Linked DNA regions of Terriglobus roseus. The protein of the gene in region 1 interacts with the protein of each later gene in a pairwise test. Links are inferred from orthologs where the notes say so. Each region holds a gene or a part of one and is shown on either strand. Other genes may lie near its edges. The genes, in order: eno and rpe.

The links.
Region 2: the proteins of eno (region 1) and rpe interact in binary tests that used the Escherichia coli proteins (3 or more experiments, as listed by UniProt). The link is inferred for Terriglobus roseus from one-to-one orthologs.

What each region holds. Positions count from the first base shown.
Region 1 is NZ_LT629690.1:1,937,636-1,945,791, forward strand. What follows is about bases 1,909-4,717. They hold eno (phosphopyruvate hydratase), read right to left. Parts: upstream 4,054-4,717; coding sequence 2,764-4,053; downstream 1,909-2,763. Other genes in these bases: gpmI (2,3-bisphosphoglycerate-independent phosphoglycerate mutase), read right to left, coding at 1,909-2,684; BLT38_RS08300 (TrbI/VirB10 family protein), read left to right, coding at 4,429-4,717. Also shown: ftcD (glutamate formimidoyltransferase), read left to right, coding at 1-7; BLT38_RS08285 (hypothetical protein), read left to right, coding at 44-997; more of gpmI, read right to left, coding at 1,068-1,908; more of BLT38_RS08300, read left to right, coding at 4,718-5,373; BLT38_RS08305 (DUF6249 domain-containing protein), read right to left, coding at 5,383-5,829; BLT38_RS08310 (RNA polymerase sigma factor), read left to right, coding at 5,930-6,463; BLT38_RS08315 (hypothetical protein), read left to right, coding at 6,460-6,810; BLT38_RS08320 (serine/threonine-protein kinase), read right to left, coding at 6,826-8,156. UniProt on the Escherichia coli protein: Catalyzes the reversible conversion of 2-phosphoglycerate (2-PG) into phosphoenolpyruvate (PEP). It is essential for the degradation of carbohydrates via glycolysis.
Region 2 is NZ_LT629690.1:391,774-399,928, forward strand. What follows is about bases 3,682-6,489. They hold rpe (ribulose-phosphate 3-epimerase), read left to right. Parts: upstream 3,682-4,646; coding sequence 4,647-5,333; downstream 5,334-6,489. Other genes in these bases: rodA (rod shape-determining protein RodA), read left to right, coding at 3,682-3,940; BLT38_RS01890 (HAD family hydrolase), read right to left, coding at 3,980-4,600; BLT38_RS01900 (M28 family peptidase), read left to right, coding at 5,435-6,489. Outside these bases: BLT38_RS01870 (hypothetical protein), read left to right, coding at 1-247; rpsT (30S ribosomal protein S20), read left to right, coding at 417-692; mrdA (penicillin-binding protein 2), read left to right, coding at 781-2,790; more of rodA, read left to right, coding at 2,837-3,681; more of BLT38_RS01900, read left to right, coding at 6,490-6,628; BLT38_RS01905 (TonB-dependent receptor), read left to right, coding at 6,928-8,155. UniProt on the Escherichia coli protein: Catalyzes the reversible epimerization of D-ribulose 5-phosphate to D-xylulose 5-phosphate.

The DNA.
Region 1 (8,156 bases):
CGTCTAAAATAATTAAGAAGCAGTGGCACGGAGGCAGTTGGTAATGAAGATCGCACGGACAGTGCTGATGGGATTGGTTGCGGTTCTTACCGCAGGAGCGGCGCATGCGGCGCAATTGAGCGGCGATGCGAAGGCGTCTATCCCGAAGGATATACAGCAGTTGATCGTGGTGGACTACCGCTCAATGCAGGCTTCGCCTGCCGCCATGAATCTGAAACAGCGAATTATGCCTCCGGAACTGGTTCGCCTGGAAACGGCGCTGAAGACCAGCGGCCTCAAGGTGGATCGCGACACGGAAACGCTTGCCTTTGCGGCGTTTCGTGTCGGCGGCACCAGCGCTAACAACACGCGGACACTCGGCGTGGCACAGGGCCAGTTCAACACCGCTTCCATCCAGGCAAACTGGGTGAAGCAGAAGACCAAGCCGACTGTGATTCGTAACTACAGCGTGTACCCCATGGGCGCTGCAGGTATGAGCGTGGTCTTCCTCAACCAGACCACCATGATCTTTGGCGACAGCGCCGCGGTGAAGGCAGGCCTCGACTGCCGTGATGGCCTCTCGTCCAACATCCTGGAAAACACCGACATGATGGGCGAAATGAATATCGTGGATCAGCGCGCCATCTGGAGCCTGCTCGATCAGAAGGGCACGCAGACCATGATGCGCAGCGTTCTGGGTGATGCCGCTTCCCTCACCGACTACGACACGGTAAAGAACCGCATGAAGAGTTCGCGCTACACCATGGACTTCGCCAACGGCATCAAGTTCGACATGGCTGTAGTGATGAGCGACACCATGACTGCCGCTACCGCAGCCACCCTGATGAAGGGCATGGTTCTGTTGAAGCAGTCGCAGGGTTCGCAGATGGAGAAGGCAGCGATGAAGGAAACTAACATCGACTCCAACTCGGGCACGCTACAGGTTTCCTATGCCGCGAACGACTCGCAGTTCTCCGAACTGCTGAGTTCTTCCCTCTTTCAGCAGGTCGTTCGTTAAGCTAACAAACAGTTCAAAACAAGAAAGGCCGGATGCAGACGCATCCGGCCTTCTCTTGTTCTGGTTTCTATTAAAGCTTCGGAAACACTCGTAGATCACCGCCAGTCATTTCCTTCGGCAGGTCGAGCCCAAGCATCGCCAACATCGTTGGTGACAAGTCGCGGAGTGAGCCACCTTCGCGCAACGAGAACGACTTCCCTGCTTCGGTGACAGCAATCAACGGCACCGGATTCGTCGTATGCGCCGTGTGCGGCCCACCTGTTACCGGATCAATCAGCATCTCTGCATTGCCATGATCGGCTGTAATGAGCCACGAACCACCATTGCGCTTCAGCGACGCATAGATCTCGCCGAGGCAAGCATCTACAGTCTCCACGCCCTTGATCGTCGGCTCCATCTTGCCGCTGTGGCCCACCATGTCGGCATTGGCAAAGTTAACGACGACCACATCAAACGCGGTGTCGTCGATCGCCTTCAGCACCACATCGCAGATGCCACGCGCGCTCATCTCCGGAGCCAGATCATACGTCGCGACCTTCTGCGACTGCACCACCTCACGCTCTTCACCCGCGAACGGTTTCTCGATGCCACCATTGAAGAAGTACGTTACGTGTGCGTATTTCTCCGTCTCAGCAACACGCAGATTGCGAAGTTCATTGTTCGCCATCACGTTGGCCAGCAGATTATCCATGCTCTCTGGCAGGATCACCATCGGCAGCGTGAACTTCGGATCATACTGCGTCATGGTGATGTAACGAATGCTCTTCGGCGAGGAGACGCGAGGAATCTCAAGGTCAAGCTCATCTGCCTTGGGAAGATCAAGCGCATTCGACTTCGTCAAGCCACCTTCAACATTGCGCGCCAGCACACGCGTAATCTGCCGCACGCGGTCACTACGATAGTTGAAGCAGATACACAGATCTTCGTCGCCAATGGTTCCAACTGGCTTACCTGAACCATCTACGCAGACAAACGGAATGGTGAATTCGTCGGTCACTCCGTTGTTGTAGTTCTCGCGAATCTTCGAAGCGGCATCGGTGGCCGTGCCGCCTTCGGCATTGCCCTTCACCACGGCATCGAATGCCTTGGCCTCACGATCCCACTTCAGATCACGATCCATCGCGTAGTAGCGACCGCTGCACGATGCCAGCTTACCGACGCCAATCTCGCGAATCTGCTGTTGCAGCGCATCGACATAGCCTGCACCAGAAGTCGGCATAGTGTCGCGTCCATCAAGAAAAGCATGGACAAACACGTCCTTCGTACCAAGCTTTGCGCACAGCTTCAGCAAGGCATACAAATGCCGCTGATGCGAATGCACACCGCCATCGCTCAACAATCCAAGGAAGTGAACGTTGCGACCACGCTCCATCGCTCCCTTGATTTCATTCACCAGCAGTGGCAGTTCAAAAAACTCACCGGACTCAATCAGCGAATCGATACGCACAATATCCATGCGCACCACGCGGCCCGCGCCCAGGTTCAGATGGCCCACTTCGCTATTGCCCATCTGTCCATCCGGCAAACCAACATAGTGATCGCTGGCACGGATGATAGTGTTGGGATACTCGCGCAGCAACATGTCATACGTTGGCTTGCGCGCCATCGCGATAGCGTTGCCATGCTTCTCAGCGCGAACGCCCCAGCCGTCGAGAATGGTGAGTACAAGTGGTTTACGGCGGGACATATTCGCTCCTATTTCCTTGCAGCTTGCAAAGAGGGAGTGGCCAACTGCCACTCCCTCTTTCTATAGTTAGCTTTATTAACTATTCGCAGTTGATGGTTTCAATACCCAGGAACTCAGCGCCCTGGCCCAGTTCTTCTTCAATGCGAAGAAGCTGGTTGTACTTGGCGATGCGATCTGTACGCGACAACGAGCCGGTCTTGATCTGGCCTGCACCGGTACCCACTGCAAGGTCAGCAATGAACGTATCTTCCGTCTCGCCCGAGCGATGCGAAATGATCGAGGTGTAGCCGTAACGGCGCGCCAGCTCAATCGATTCCAACGTCTCGGTGATAGTTCCGATCTGGTTCACCTTGATCAGGATCGAGTTGCCCACGCCCTTCTCAATGCCTTCACGCAGACGCTTCGTGTTGGTCACGAACAGGTCGTCGCCCACAAGCTGGCAACGGTCGCCAATCTCGTCGGTGAGGATCTTCCAGCCATCCCAATCGTCTTCGGCCAGACCATCTTCAATCGACACGATGGGATACTGGCGAACCCAGTCAGCCCAGAACGCAGCCATCTCGGCCGACGTCTTTTCGCTCTTGTCAGACTTCTTAAAGATGTACTTGCCGGCTTCCTTGTTGTAGAACTCGCTCGAAGCGGGATCGAGAGCCAGGACGATATCTTCGCCAGCTTCAAAACCAGCCTGCGAGATCGATTCCAGGATCACGTCAATCGCTTCCACGTTCGACTTCAGCGACGGCGCAAATCCACCTTCATCGCCCACAGCGGTGTTGTAGCCCTTCTTCTTCAGCACGCCCTTCAGCGTGTGGAAGACCTCAGCGCCCCAACGCAGAGCGTCAGAGAAGCTCTCCGCACCCACCGGCATAATCATGAACTCCTGAAAGTCCACGTTGTTATCGGCGTGCGCGCCACCGTTGATGATGTTCATCATCGGCGTGGGCAGCAGGCAGGCATTCACGCCGCCCAGGTAGCGATACAGCGGCAGCTTCAGCGCATTCGCAGCAGCGCGGGCAGTTGCCATGGAGACTGCCAGAATCGCATTTGCGCCAAGGTTGCCTTTGTTCGGGGTGCCGTCCAACTGCAGCATGGTGGCGTCAATCAGTCGCTGGTTCGTCGCGTCAATACCAGACAGTTCCGGCGCGATGGCGCTTTCGACGTTCTCCACGGCCTGCATCACGCCTTTGCCCAGGTAAACTTCCTTGTCGCCGTCACGAAGCTCTACAGCCTCGTGCTCGCCGGTGCTGGCGCCGCTGGGAACTGCTGCGCGGCCGATAGCTCCGCCAGACAGGATTACGTCGGCTTCTACGGTCGGATTACCGCGGCTGTCCAGAATCTCCCGCGCCTTAATTGCAATGATTTCAGTCATGTTGCCTTTCCCTTCGGCCGCTTGCGGCGCGAGGATGCGATGTTGCAGCCGTTCATTCAGCTTGGGACGACGATCCACGGCAATGCGGCTTCCGCTCGTGCCAAGTATCGTCTCCAGAATCTCTGCCATGGTGTCTACAAGAAGAAAAAGTGGTGGGGCAGCCTGCCACTGGAAAAATGCAGATTGACTTGGTGCTCCACGGAAAATTCTAGCAAACGAAAGCGCTAACGCTCGGAGTGGAACCACCGGCAGTTCCCGCGTTTACCCTCTGGATTCAGCCCGCGAGATGATTCCGCCGAAAACGCGTCTACTCTTCTAGCCTGAATTTGCGTGGCTGCACAGTTTGAAGAAGAACCAACGAGGAGTTGTATCCCGATGAAGATGCCCATCGCCCTTGCTTTTGCCGCAGTGCTTGCGGGCAATGCGTTTGCACAGCAGACCGGTGTGTCCAACCCGCCGGAGAGCGTGCAGGACATTCCTCAGGTCGCGCAGCCGGCTCCTGTTGCCGCAGCAGCACCTGCCGAAGCCGCGCCGCAGGCTAAGCCCTCGGCCGCAGAGGTCTACGGTGAGTACAAGCCCTATGGCGGAGCGCCAGTGCTGCGTCCGCGCACACAGCAACCGGATCCCGATGCGGGCATTGTGACGGAAGTGGTGCGCCGTCCGAACGAACTTCCCCCCGGGACCTCGCTGCATATCACGTTAGAGAGCGCCATCGACACCGTGTCGACAGAACCCAACACGCCGCTCCGGGCCCAACTGACCGAAAACATCCAGAATGACGGTCGTATCGTGATTCCGCAGGGTTCCATCGTGGAAGGCCGGGTTACCCAGGTTCGCGGTGGCAAACGTATCCGCGGTACCGCACTCATCCATCTTCAGATGGATACCGTCGTTCTGCCGGACGGCACACGGCTTCCCCTGCGCGCGCAGGTTGTCGACTCGGATCAGTTCGCTCACACACGTATTGATGACGAAGGAAACATCCTACGGAAAGACCACGTAGGCGGAACGCTCGCAGCCATGTCCCTGGCCACTGGTGGAGCGGCAGCAGCGGGTGGCGTCATTGCCGGTCCGGCTGGCGCATTGGTTGGAGCCGGTGTAGGCGCAGGGCTTGGCACAGTGGTGTGGCTGAAGCAGGATCGTCAGACGCATCTGCCCGAAGGTACGCAGCTGGTTCTTAGCCTGACAGAGCCTTTGGACCTCAGCCGCATGAACTTTGCGTCGGCTCCGGCACAGCCTGTTCCGTCGACACCCATGGCAGCAGCATCGCCAGTGGCGCCATCTGGAGTTTCGGAAACGGCTTTCGTTCCAACCAACTAAAGTCAGAAATTACAGCGAGGCTTCCGAGTCCACTTCCATGCCGAAGCGCGAGAGTTCGCGCTTCTGCATGTTGTAGTCGATGAGGAAGCCTACGCCGATGCACAGGTTGATGATGCCCGTTGCGGCCACGACCAACACTGGTCTGATCTGAAGAATCTCGTAGAGCAACAACCCGAAGACTCCAAGTCCGACACCACAAGCCAGCAAGATAAGAGCCGTACGACGCGCATTCGCCAGACTACGCAACGGGTCGCGCACCTTCTTCTCTTCGTCAACGGTCTGGGCCATCATGCGCTCAATGTCCGCAAGCGGCACCCCGCGCTGCAGCATAGCGATACGTTCCTGCGAGCGCAGTTCTTTGTTGCGAATCTCCGAATAAATACCGGCCACGCCAAGACCCAGAATCATCACGCAACCAGCAACGGGAACCACAAACGGACTATCGAAAGCATTCATGGGTGTTTCTCCTTTTCGCCGGCGTTAGACTGAAGCGCGTCCCCTGAGTTTCAAAAATCTTTTCTGAAACTTTCGCTATCCGGCACGGTCTTACCCTCTCTTGAACGATCAAGCCAGCTTCGAGCAGGTAGTCACGCAACATCAGGACATGGTGTTTCGTATGCTCGTCCGACTTACAGGATCGCGAGAGAACGTAGATGATCTGGCACAGGACGTCTTTCTCAGACTTTATCGCGCATTGCCATCGTTTCGTGGCGAGGCTCTTCTCACCACATATCTACACCGCATCGTCGTCAACGTGGCACAGGATGAATGGAAGCGGCGTAAACGGATTGATCAGCGCCAGACTTCTATCTCGGACGAGACCAGCGGATGGGAAGATCGGCTGCATCATCCGTCGCCAAACGCTGAACAGGAGCTGGCAACGCGAGAACTGCAACTACGTGTCGAAGAAGAAATGGGCAAACTCAGCGCGGTCGAGCGCTCCATCCTTGTCCTCTATCATCAGGAGGAGCGAAGTTACCAACAAATAGCAGAGTCACTTCAGCTTCCTATAGGTACAGTCCGAACGCATCTGCACCGCGGCAGGAATAAGCTAAGAACAGCACTGGAACGGAAAGGAGGATGGCAATGACAACACCCACGCAAGACCCGCAGGACGAGTTCAATGCCGCACTTCTCCGTGCCCTGGAAACTCCCCCACAGATGAGGGCGCCGCATGATTTCGCCGCACGCGTGATGGGACGTATTCCGCAAACACCAAAGGCGCGTCCACGTTTTGCGAACGCCGTTTTCACAGCGCCGGACTACGGTCGCAAGGCAATCTTTGTCGCGCTTGGATTGCTTCTGGTGCTTATGTTGGCCATCACGCCTGCAACCCGAACGTCCTCCACATGGATGACCTTTCAGATGGTGTTGCTTGCGCAATTCGGTGTTCTGGTTTTGTGGCTCGGCTTTAGTGGACGTTTCTCAAGGCAGTAAAGATATCCGGTTCCTTTAACGGGCCAACTGCCCCAGCAAGCGTTTCCAGGTCTTTGTGTTGCGCTTGAATATCTTCTTCAGATCATTCAGAATCAGCTCGAAATCACTGTTTCCCTGCAACTTAGCCCAGGCCGGATTCTTCGCGAACCACGGATAATTCTCATTTCCCAGGTACACGGCACGACGCAGCCAGTGCAGCGCCTCGCCGGCCTCGCCATCCACCGCGAAATACGTAGCCAATCTATATGCCATTTCGCTATCGGCTTCGGCCGCGGCCATCGTCTCATCGACAATAAAAGTCGCTGCTTTCGTGCGATCCCCAAGCTGCACGTAACACATGGCAATTGTCGGAAACACAATGCGCATGGTGGCGTCTTCTGCAATCACCTCTTCCAGCGCGTCAATTGCTTCAGAGAGGCGTCCCAGCCGCATCAATTGATAGCCGCGCGAGATGCGCAGCAACGGCTGCTTAGGCTCCAGGGCGAGTCCCTTTTCCAGTTCCTCGTCGGCCAGTTCCAACTGATTCTGATACTGCAAAACGCGTGCGCGATGGTTGTAAATGACTGCGGCATCCGCGGGATTCTGCTGCAATGCGATGCCGAACTCACGCAATGCTTCGGAATATTGTCCATCGCTTCGCAGGGTCATACCCGCCACGCGATGCACATTCCAGTCATTGCCCGCGGTCTGTAACAGATGAGCAATGCCGTGACGTGCGCTTTCCTTTTCACCGCGCGAGAGCAACATGTACACGCGATACAGGTTCGCTTCTACCGAAGCCGGATCCAGCGACAACGCCCTATCCAGGGCGCGGCGTGTCTCCAACAGATGCATCTGCCCGCCAAGCCCGTGCCGCGCATATTGCAGATGGGTCACACCCAGGCCGGTCCAGGCGGCTGCATAGGAAGGATCACGCAGCGTCACATCCTCAAACAGCTTGCGTGCGCGCTCCAGGTCTTCAAGCGCTCCCGTGCGCGACATGAAGGTACTCAACACCGCACGTGCCTGGAGGTACTCCTCGGAGACTTCTTCGTTCAACGAATGCGGATGATCCTGCTGGTTACGGCCTCCAATACGAACCGCTGCACTGCCGCGGAGCGCCCCGAAAATCTCCGTGCTGATCTCGTTCTGCACCGCAATCAGATCGAATGACTCGACGTTGATAGAACCGCCCGCACGAACAGCCTGCGCCGGAACGTCCAGCATCTGCCAGTTCAGGTCGAAACCGCTTTCACCCTTCAGAAAGCTTCCGGCCACCACATACTGCACCAGCAGCTTTCGGCCAATGCTTAAGGGATCAAGCTGGCGCGCAGGAACATTCATCAGTGCGCTCGTGGGCCGAACCA
Region 2 (8,155 bases), 1.5 Mb from region 1 along the record:
AGCGCCTCGTCCTCATATGCGGATTGGCTTCTATCTTCTGGGAACGGTGTTGCTTGCACTTTATGGCACGTCGCTCAACCTGGCCCCGGTGGAGTTTGCGACTGTTACAGGGCTGTACATTGCCACCCTGTTTGTGGTCTTCCAGATCACCAATTATGTGCTGCTGCACACTGCGCCCACCCTGCCGGTAATGGTGGGCGGGTCACTGATCGTGGCGGGCGGCCTGACGGTCTATTTGTGGAAATAAGAGGGGAACCTCTTGCGTCAACGCCTAAAATCGAGTACCGTAGAAGGGTTGGAGAAACCCCGGCAGACCCGTGCCGTGGAGGCTCCCATCTTGCAGCCGGCCTGAAATGGTGACGGCGCTACCAGATTTCAGCCCCTGACAAGCGGCAAACGGAAGAGAAAAGAGTTCGATGGCAAATCACGTATCGTCCCTGAAGCGCTCCAAGCAGACCATTGCAAAGACCGCAGTCAATCGCTCCAACAAGACCAAGCTGCGCGGTTCGCTGCGCCAGCTGCGCGAGGCCCTGGTAAAGGGTGATGTGGAAGCTGTGAAGACACAGTACCGCGCAACCGTCTCCATCCTGGACAAGAGCGTCCAGAAGGGCGTGCTGCATGACAACACTGCATCGCGCTACAAGAGCCGCCTCAACGCTCGCGTGAAGGCTCTGGCCACCAAGGCTGCTTAAGCTAACACGAAAGTTTTCATCTCTTGCAAAAGGCACGGACACGATCCGTGCCTTTTGCTTTTACACTCGTCCATAAGAGTGCTTCTGCATGCTTCCAACTGACGCAAACAACCAGACGTTCTCCCGTCGCGACGAGAAAATTGCGCCGGGCAAGCTGGCTGCTGCGCAGTATGTCATCGCCGCGATTTTGCTGGTGTTGTTTGCCGGTTTGTGGCGATTGCAGATTCTCGGAGCGGACAACTACCGTCTGCTCGCAGAAGCGAATCGTGTCCGTAAAGTCCCAATTCTGGCACCGCGTGGTCGCCTGTTTGATCGCGAAGGCCGCCTGCTGGTGGACAACTACTCTTCCGTCACCTGCTTCCTGCTGCGCGAACAGATGCGCGATGCCGACCTGCCGCTGATCGCTGAGGGTCTGCACCTCCCCATGGATCAGCTTCAGTACATTCTGCGCCATTATCAGTACGCGCCAAAGTATCAGCCCATTCCTCTGAAGCAGGACATTACACCGGACGAACAGGCCTTCATCTCCGCTCATTTCAACGAGTTACCGGAACTGGAAACTCTGGAAGAGCAGCGTCGCCTGTATCCGCGCGACGGCTTTGCTGCCCACCTGATCGGCTATGTCGGCGAAATCAGCGAAAACGACCTCAAGAATCCCAAGTACGACTTCTACGAACCCGGCGACGTCGTAGGCAAGTTCGGTGTGGAAGAGGCGTACGACGCCATTCTTCGTGGCACTGACGGTTCGCGCGACGTGATCGTGAACAGCCACGGCCGCGAAATTGGAAAATTGGGCGAAGAACTCGCCGTCCCCGGTAAGGATCTCAAGCTGACCATCGATCTGGACCTGCAGATGGTGGCGGAAAAGGTGATGGAGGGCAAGAACGGCGGCCTCGTCGCCATGGATCCGCACACCGGCGAAATCCTGGCAATGGTGTCCCGGCCAACCTTCGATCCGAACCAGTTCGCAGTACGTCTCTCACGTTCCTACTGGAACGGAATCGTCACAGACACAAACCATCCGCTGATGAATAAGGCCATTCAGGCGCAACTTGCTCCAGGGTCTACGTTTAAGGTCATCATGACGCTTGCGGGCCTGCAGGAGAATGCTGCGCAGGATCTGCGCGTGGTCTGCAACGGCGGCGCGACCTTCTACGGCCACTTCTTCGGATGCGATCGCCACCACGGCTCCGTGGACATCCGCAACGCCCTCCCGTACTCCTGCGACACGTATTACTACACGCTGGCGAACAAGCTCGGCATCGACACGATTGCGAAATATGGTCATGAAGTGGGCATCGGTCAAAAGACCGGCGTCGACCTCCCCGGCGAGGCCTCCGGCATCATGCCTTCGCCGGAATGGAAGCTGAAGGCGCAGCGTGACAAGTGGTACGCGGGCGAGACGATCTCGGTCGGCATCGGCCAGGGCGCCACTCAGGCCAGCCCGATCCAGTTGGCGCGCGCACTCAGCGGCATCGCATCCGGTGGTGTCTTCATCCGACCTCACTCCGTCATGGCAGATCAGATCGATCCCCAGATGCAGCAGGCGCTTGAAGAGACCTATCCCGGCACCGGCAAGAAGCGCATCGAGATCTCCACGGAGAACTGGGAGACCATCACGGACGCCATGGCGAACGTGACGCAGAGCAGCATCGGTACCGCCGCGGAAGCGCATCTGGAAGGCATCGACTTCGCAGGCAAGACAGGCACGGCCGACGTCATCAGCGGTCGTAAGAAGGGAACTGCGGACAAGGCCACCCTTCCCAACGCATGGTTCGTTGGCATGACACCGCGCCGCAACCCGGACATCGTTGTAGCGGTTCTGTGGGAGCACGGTTACTGGGGCAACAACTCCGCGAAGCTCGCCGCACAGGTTGTGAACGCCTTCGTTGAAAAGCAGCGCAAGAAGGCCGGTAATCTTCGTCTGGTACAGGCAGCCTTGCCGCAGCCTCCCAATCAGGACAGTGGCGCGAAAGACGACAAGTCCGCTCAGCCGTCTGCGAGCGCGAAGCCAGTTGCACCTGCTGACAAGGACGCCGCAAGGCCTGCATCGCAGCCCGTGGCGCTGAAGCCGAAAGAACAGAAGCCAGCCGCTTAGACCGCGGCCTGATCTCCGCTGCCACTTATACTGAACTCAGCCGCAGATGACCCGTTTTTCCGCCTATCGTGACTTTGACTGGACGCTCTTCGGCTTCGTGATGCTGATGAGCCTCATCAGCGTTATGGAGATTTACTCCGCCACGCTCCACACCAAATTTCACGGCTTCCATACCAAGCAGATGATGTTTCTTGGTATCGCCGTGCCGTTGATGTTCATCGTTTCGCTCATCGACTACCACCGCCTTCTTGAGATTGCGCATTGGGCGTACGGCATCAGCATCGCGTCGTTGCTCGCGGTGCTTGTCGTCGGCAAAAAAGTGCTTGGCGCACGACGGTGGATTGCGTTTCCAGGCGGCATCCACTTTCAGCCGTCGGAGTGGGTCAAGCTGGTGCTCATTGTGGCGGCAGCACGTTATTTTTGGGGGCTTTCCGGTAAAGAAGAGCTTGACTGGAAAGACGTTGGCAAAGCCTTCGCGCTCATCGGTATCCCTATGTTGCTGGTGCTCAAACAGCCTGATCTTGGCACCACCATGACCTACTCACCGATCCTGATTGCGGGACTATTCTTCGGCGGTATCTCGTGGAAGAAGGCGGCCATTCTGGTCGTCACCTTCGTCGTGATGGTGGTTGGTATCTGGACCAGCGGCAAGGTTCTCAAGCCCTACCAGAAGGCGCGTCTAACCAGCTTCCAACACCCTGAGAACGATCCCAAAGGCAGCGGCTACCAGGTTCGACAATCATTGATCGCTGTGGGGTCTGGCGGCATCTGGGGCAAGGGCGCAACCAAGGGAACGCAGACGCAGGGCGACTTCCTCCCCATCCCGTACACCGACTTCATCTTTGCGGCGCTTTGCGAAGAGCACGGCTTTGTCGGTGCGGCGCTGGTGCTGATTCTTTACTTCCTCATCCTCATCCGTCTCGTGCAAAACGCGCAGACAGCGAAGGACCCACCGGGAACGCTGCTGGTCATGGGCGTCGCAGCGGTCATGATCTTCCAGATCGCCATCAACATCGGCATGGTGCTGGGCATGATGCCCGTCACCGGCATTCCGCTGCCGCTGCTCAGCTACGGCGGGTCCAGCATCATCTTCACGTTCCTTGCACTTGGAATCGTGATGAACGTGCGCATGACCCGCTTCGTGAACTAACGCACACCGTCTGTTGCGAAACAGACGGTGTGGCCAGATCTAAAGCGCTGGCGAACCTGCGCCCGGCAGTATCACCGGCACACGCACCCACTGCATGCCCGCTGCCTTCGCGGCGGCAATACCCGCATCGGCATCTTCAAACACCAAGCAGTCTTCCGGTGCAATCTTCAGAAGCTCTGCGGCCTTCAAAAACGGCTCAGGATCGGGCTTGCCCTTGGTGTAATCCTCCGCTCCCACCAGGACGGCGAAACGATCCAGAATCCCCAACGCGGTAAGCGTTTTCAAAATATTTTCACGTGGCGATCCTGACACCACAGCCAGCGGAATCTTCCCGTACTGCGCCGTGATGTGCGCAAGGACAGAGGCAATCGGCTTGATGTTGCTTACGCCCAGCAGATACTGCGCTTCTTTGTCGGCCACCACGGCTTCGGGATCCATCGTGTAGCCAAAGCGTTCATTCAGTAGCTTCACCACGCCCACTGGCGGAACACCTGCCCACTCATAGAACAGATTTTCCGGAAACGTGCCGCCGTGTTCGCGAATCGTATTCGTCCACGCAATGAAATGCGCGGGCATCGAATCCGCAATCGTTCCATCCAAATCAAACAGGTACGCCTTGAAATTGCCCGAGGGTAGGGCCAGTGAATCGCCGGTCAACATGGTTTCTCCTACTTCAACCATACCGGCTTGATAAACTCGGCTCTAGATGATCGACCTTGCGTTTTCCATTCTTGCGGCTGACTTCACCCACCTTGCGGAGGAGATCGCCACGGCCGAACGTGCCGGCGGCACCGTTTGCCATGTGGATGTGATGGATGGCCACTTCGTGCCTAACATCACCTTCGGACCGCCCGTTGTGGCTGCCGTGCGCCGCTGCACCAATCTGCCGCTGGACGTCCACCTCATGATCGAAGACCCGGATCGCTACATTCCGGACTTTGCCAAGGCAGGCGCGGACTGGGTCATTGTCCATCAAGAAGTTTGCCGTCATCTGCATCGCACGCTCACGCAGATTCGCGAACACGGCATGCAGCCCGCAGTCGTCATCAATCCGGCCACGCCCGTTGAGACCCTGATCGAAGTGCTTCCCATGGTGCATCACGTTCTGGTTATGACGGTGAACCCTGGTTTCGGTGGCCAGAGCTTCATCCCGCGCTGCGTGGAAAAGGTGCGACATCTTGCGTCGCTGCGTGAAGAGATGAACCTGAACTTCCGCATTGAAGTGGACGGCGGTATCGCTGTGGACACAGTGGGAGAGGTCGTTCGCGCAGGCGCTGATTTGTTGGTTGCAGGCTCTGCTATCTTCGCTGGTCCGGGAAATCAGGCTCAAACCACGAAGAACGCGGAAGAGTTTTTGCGTGTTGCTCGTTCAGCGGGTGAACTCACAGCATAGTTAGTTAAGAAACCTTTCTACTTGCGTGTAAGGCCCGCGGTGCTTAGGATGAGAGCCAATCTCTCATCCAACTCACACGCACCAGAAGAAGGGGATTTTCCATGCTGAAGAAACTCGTCTGTTCGTTTGTAGTGTGCTCGTCTGCAGCTCTTGCATCGGCGCAGGCATCCATGCCAGCAGCAGCCCCGGACCCCATCTCCGTTATGGTCGGACGTCTCGATCTGGAGAAATATAAAGCCACCATCAAAGGGCTGACGCAGTTTGGCGATCGCAGACAGGGAACTGAACGTAACCGCAAGGCCGTGGATTGGATTGAAGCGCAGCTCAAGAGCTATGGCTGCACCAACACGGAACGTATCCGTTACGACTATCAGCCGCCTGCAACTCCGCCGGTACGTCCTCGCAGCAACGATCGTTCTGAAGGCCCCGGCGGTTCACGCCGTCGCGGCAACATCTTCCCTGACACAGTGAACAACGATCCCATGAAGCAGCCGGATGAGAAGATTCGCGCACTCGATACCGAGCCCTCCAAACCCGGTGAACGCGAAGAGGTGTACTGCACCAAGATCGGCACAAAGCATCCGGATCAGATGTACATTCTGGGCGCGCACATGGACGGCATTGGTTGGGGCGAGGCTGCTAACGACGATGGCTCTGGCACCGCGTTGGTCATGGAATTGGCGCGCATCTTCAGCAGTCCTGATGTGACGACGGATATCTCGATTCGCTTCGCGCTCTGGAACAACGAAGAGACGGGGTTGAATGGCGCCGCCGCTTATGTGGCACAACGCAAGGACCTGCAGGGCGTTGAGTCGCCTGCGGGCTCCGGTAAATATCCAGAGCCGAAATGGCTGGGCATGGTCCAGCACGACATGATGATGTTCGATCACGGGATGCCGCACAAAGACGGCACTATGAGCAAAGAGCAGCGTCCTGAAGCCGACGTGAACATTGAGTACCAGGTCACATCAAAGTACGCGGATCAGGCCATGGCATTGGCTCATAAGTTTCAGCTTGCGGATGACAAGTACGCCACGGATTATCCAGCGAACGTGGGACCGCACATGACCAACACGGATTCGTCACCGTTCATGGACCTGACGCCGTCACTCAGTTTGCGCGAGGTGGAACGCGGTGCACAGATGGGCAGCGGATGGGACCCCCAGCATCACCAGCCCACTGACGTTTATTCGTTCTACACGGATGATGATTTCCGCCTCGGTCTCAATGCAGCGCAGACCACGCTTGGCGCCATCGCACAACTGACCGGAGCCACCATGGCTCCAGGCAAATAACTCAAACTCTGCGGAGCCGTCTGCCTCTGATGGTTCCGCAGAGCCGCGACAAAGGAATGACATTTCCTGTGCGTGCAAGTGGCTTGCGCGCGGAAGAGAATTTGTTACACTTCCGATAATTCGTTAAGAAAACTAATCAGTTTGCTATTGGAGTGCGCCTTGCCTCCGATTGGCTGCGCCTCTGTATCTCCAAGTGAGATCAGGCACACGTTCTCCCAGCGTGAAGTGCGCGTCTTCCTGCACCCACGAAGTTCTGTTTGCTCACCGTTGTACACACCGTGTTACCGGAGCTGAGACACATGACTCGTTTTTCCCGTTCGTTGTATGTTTCCATCGCCGTCGCAGCAACGAGTATTGCGCACGCGCAGACCACGGCCACACTTTCCGGTGTCGTGAAAGATCCGCAGGGAGCGTTGATTCCCAACGCCACTGTGACCGTTCATTCCAACGCAACGGGTGCAGAGCGTTCCGTAACAAGTGGAAACAGCGGCGAATATGTCCTGCCGTCGTTGCAGCCGGGGGAATACACCGTCACTGTCGCGGCCGCGGGTTTCGCCACTTTCAAGGTGGAGAAATTTGTTCTGCAGGTCGACCAGAAGGCCGACCTTCCCGTCCAGCTTTCCGTAGGTGCTGAGGGCGTTACGGTGCAGGTGGAAGGCGGCGGCGCACCGGTGATCGACGCCGGGTCCATGACAGTTGGTCAGGTCATCGATAAGACAACGGTGCAGGAGATTCCCCTGAATGGCCGTCACTTTCTCGATCTCACGGTGCTCACTCCGGGCGGCGTAACAGCTCCCGCAAACGGCAACCTCACAGCGCCCAGCCGCGGTGTGGGAGCTTTCTCTTTTCTTACCGCGGGCAATCGCGATGACAGCGTGAACTTCCAGATCAATGGCATCAACCTGAACGACATCAGCAATGCGCAGATTGTTTTTCAGCCATCGATCAACACCACCTCGGAAGTGAAGATCAACAACTCCACACCATCGGCGGAGTATGGTCGCAACTCCGGATCGGTGACGAATGTATCCACGCGTTCCGGTGACAATCAGTTCCACGGCGAAGTCTTCGAGTACGTGCGCAACAACTCGTTCGATGCGCGTAATTTTTTCAATCCAAGAGGGCAGGCGCAGGTTCCTCTGAAGCGTCACAACTTCGGCGCCTCTGTCGGTGGCCCCATCTGGCGTAACAAGACTTTTTTCTTTGCCAGCTATGAGGCTCTTCGTCAGCATCAGGGTCTCTCAGTGAACACCATCGTTCTTACTGATGCGCAACGCGCAGGCGTCACCGATCCCATCTCGCTCCAACTGATGCAGTTCATTCCGGAATCGCCGGGCGGTGTCTACACCGGCTTCATCAACGGTCCTGTCAACATTGACCAGGGCACCATGGATATCCTGCACATCTTCAATCAGAACGACACACTGCACGGCTTCTATGCCTTTCAGGAAGACATCCGTACAGAGCCCACAACGCAGGGCAACACGCTGCCCGGCTTCGGCGATCATCGCCCCGGCTATCGCCAGA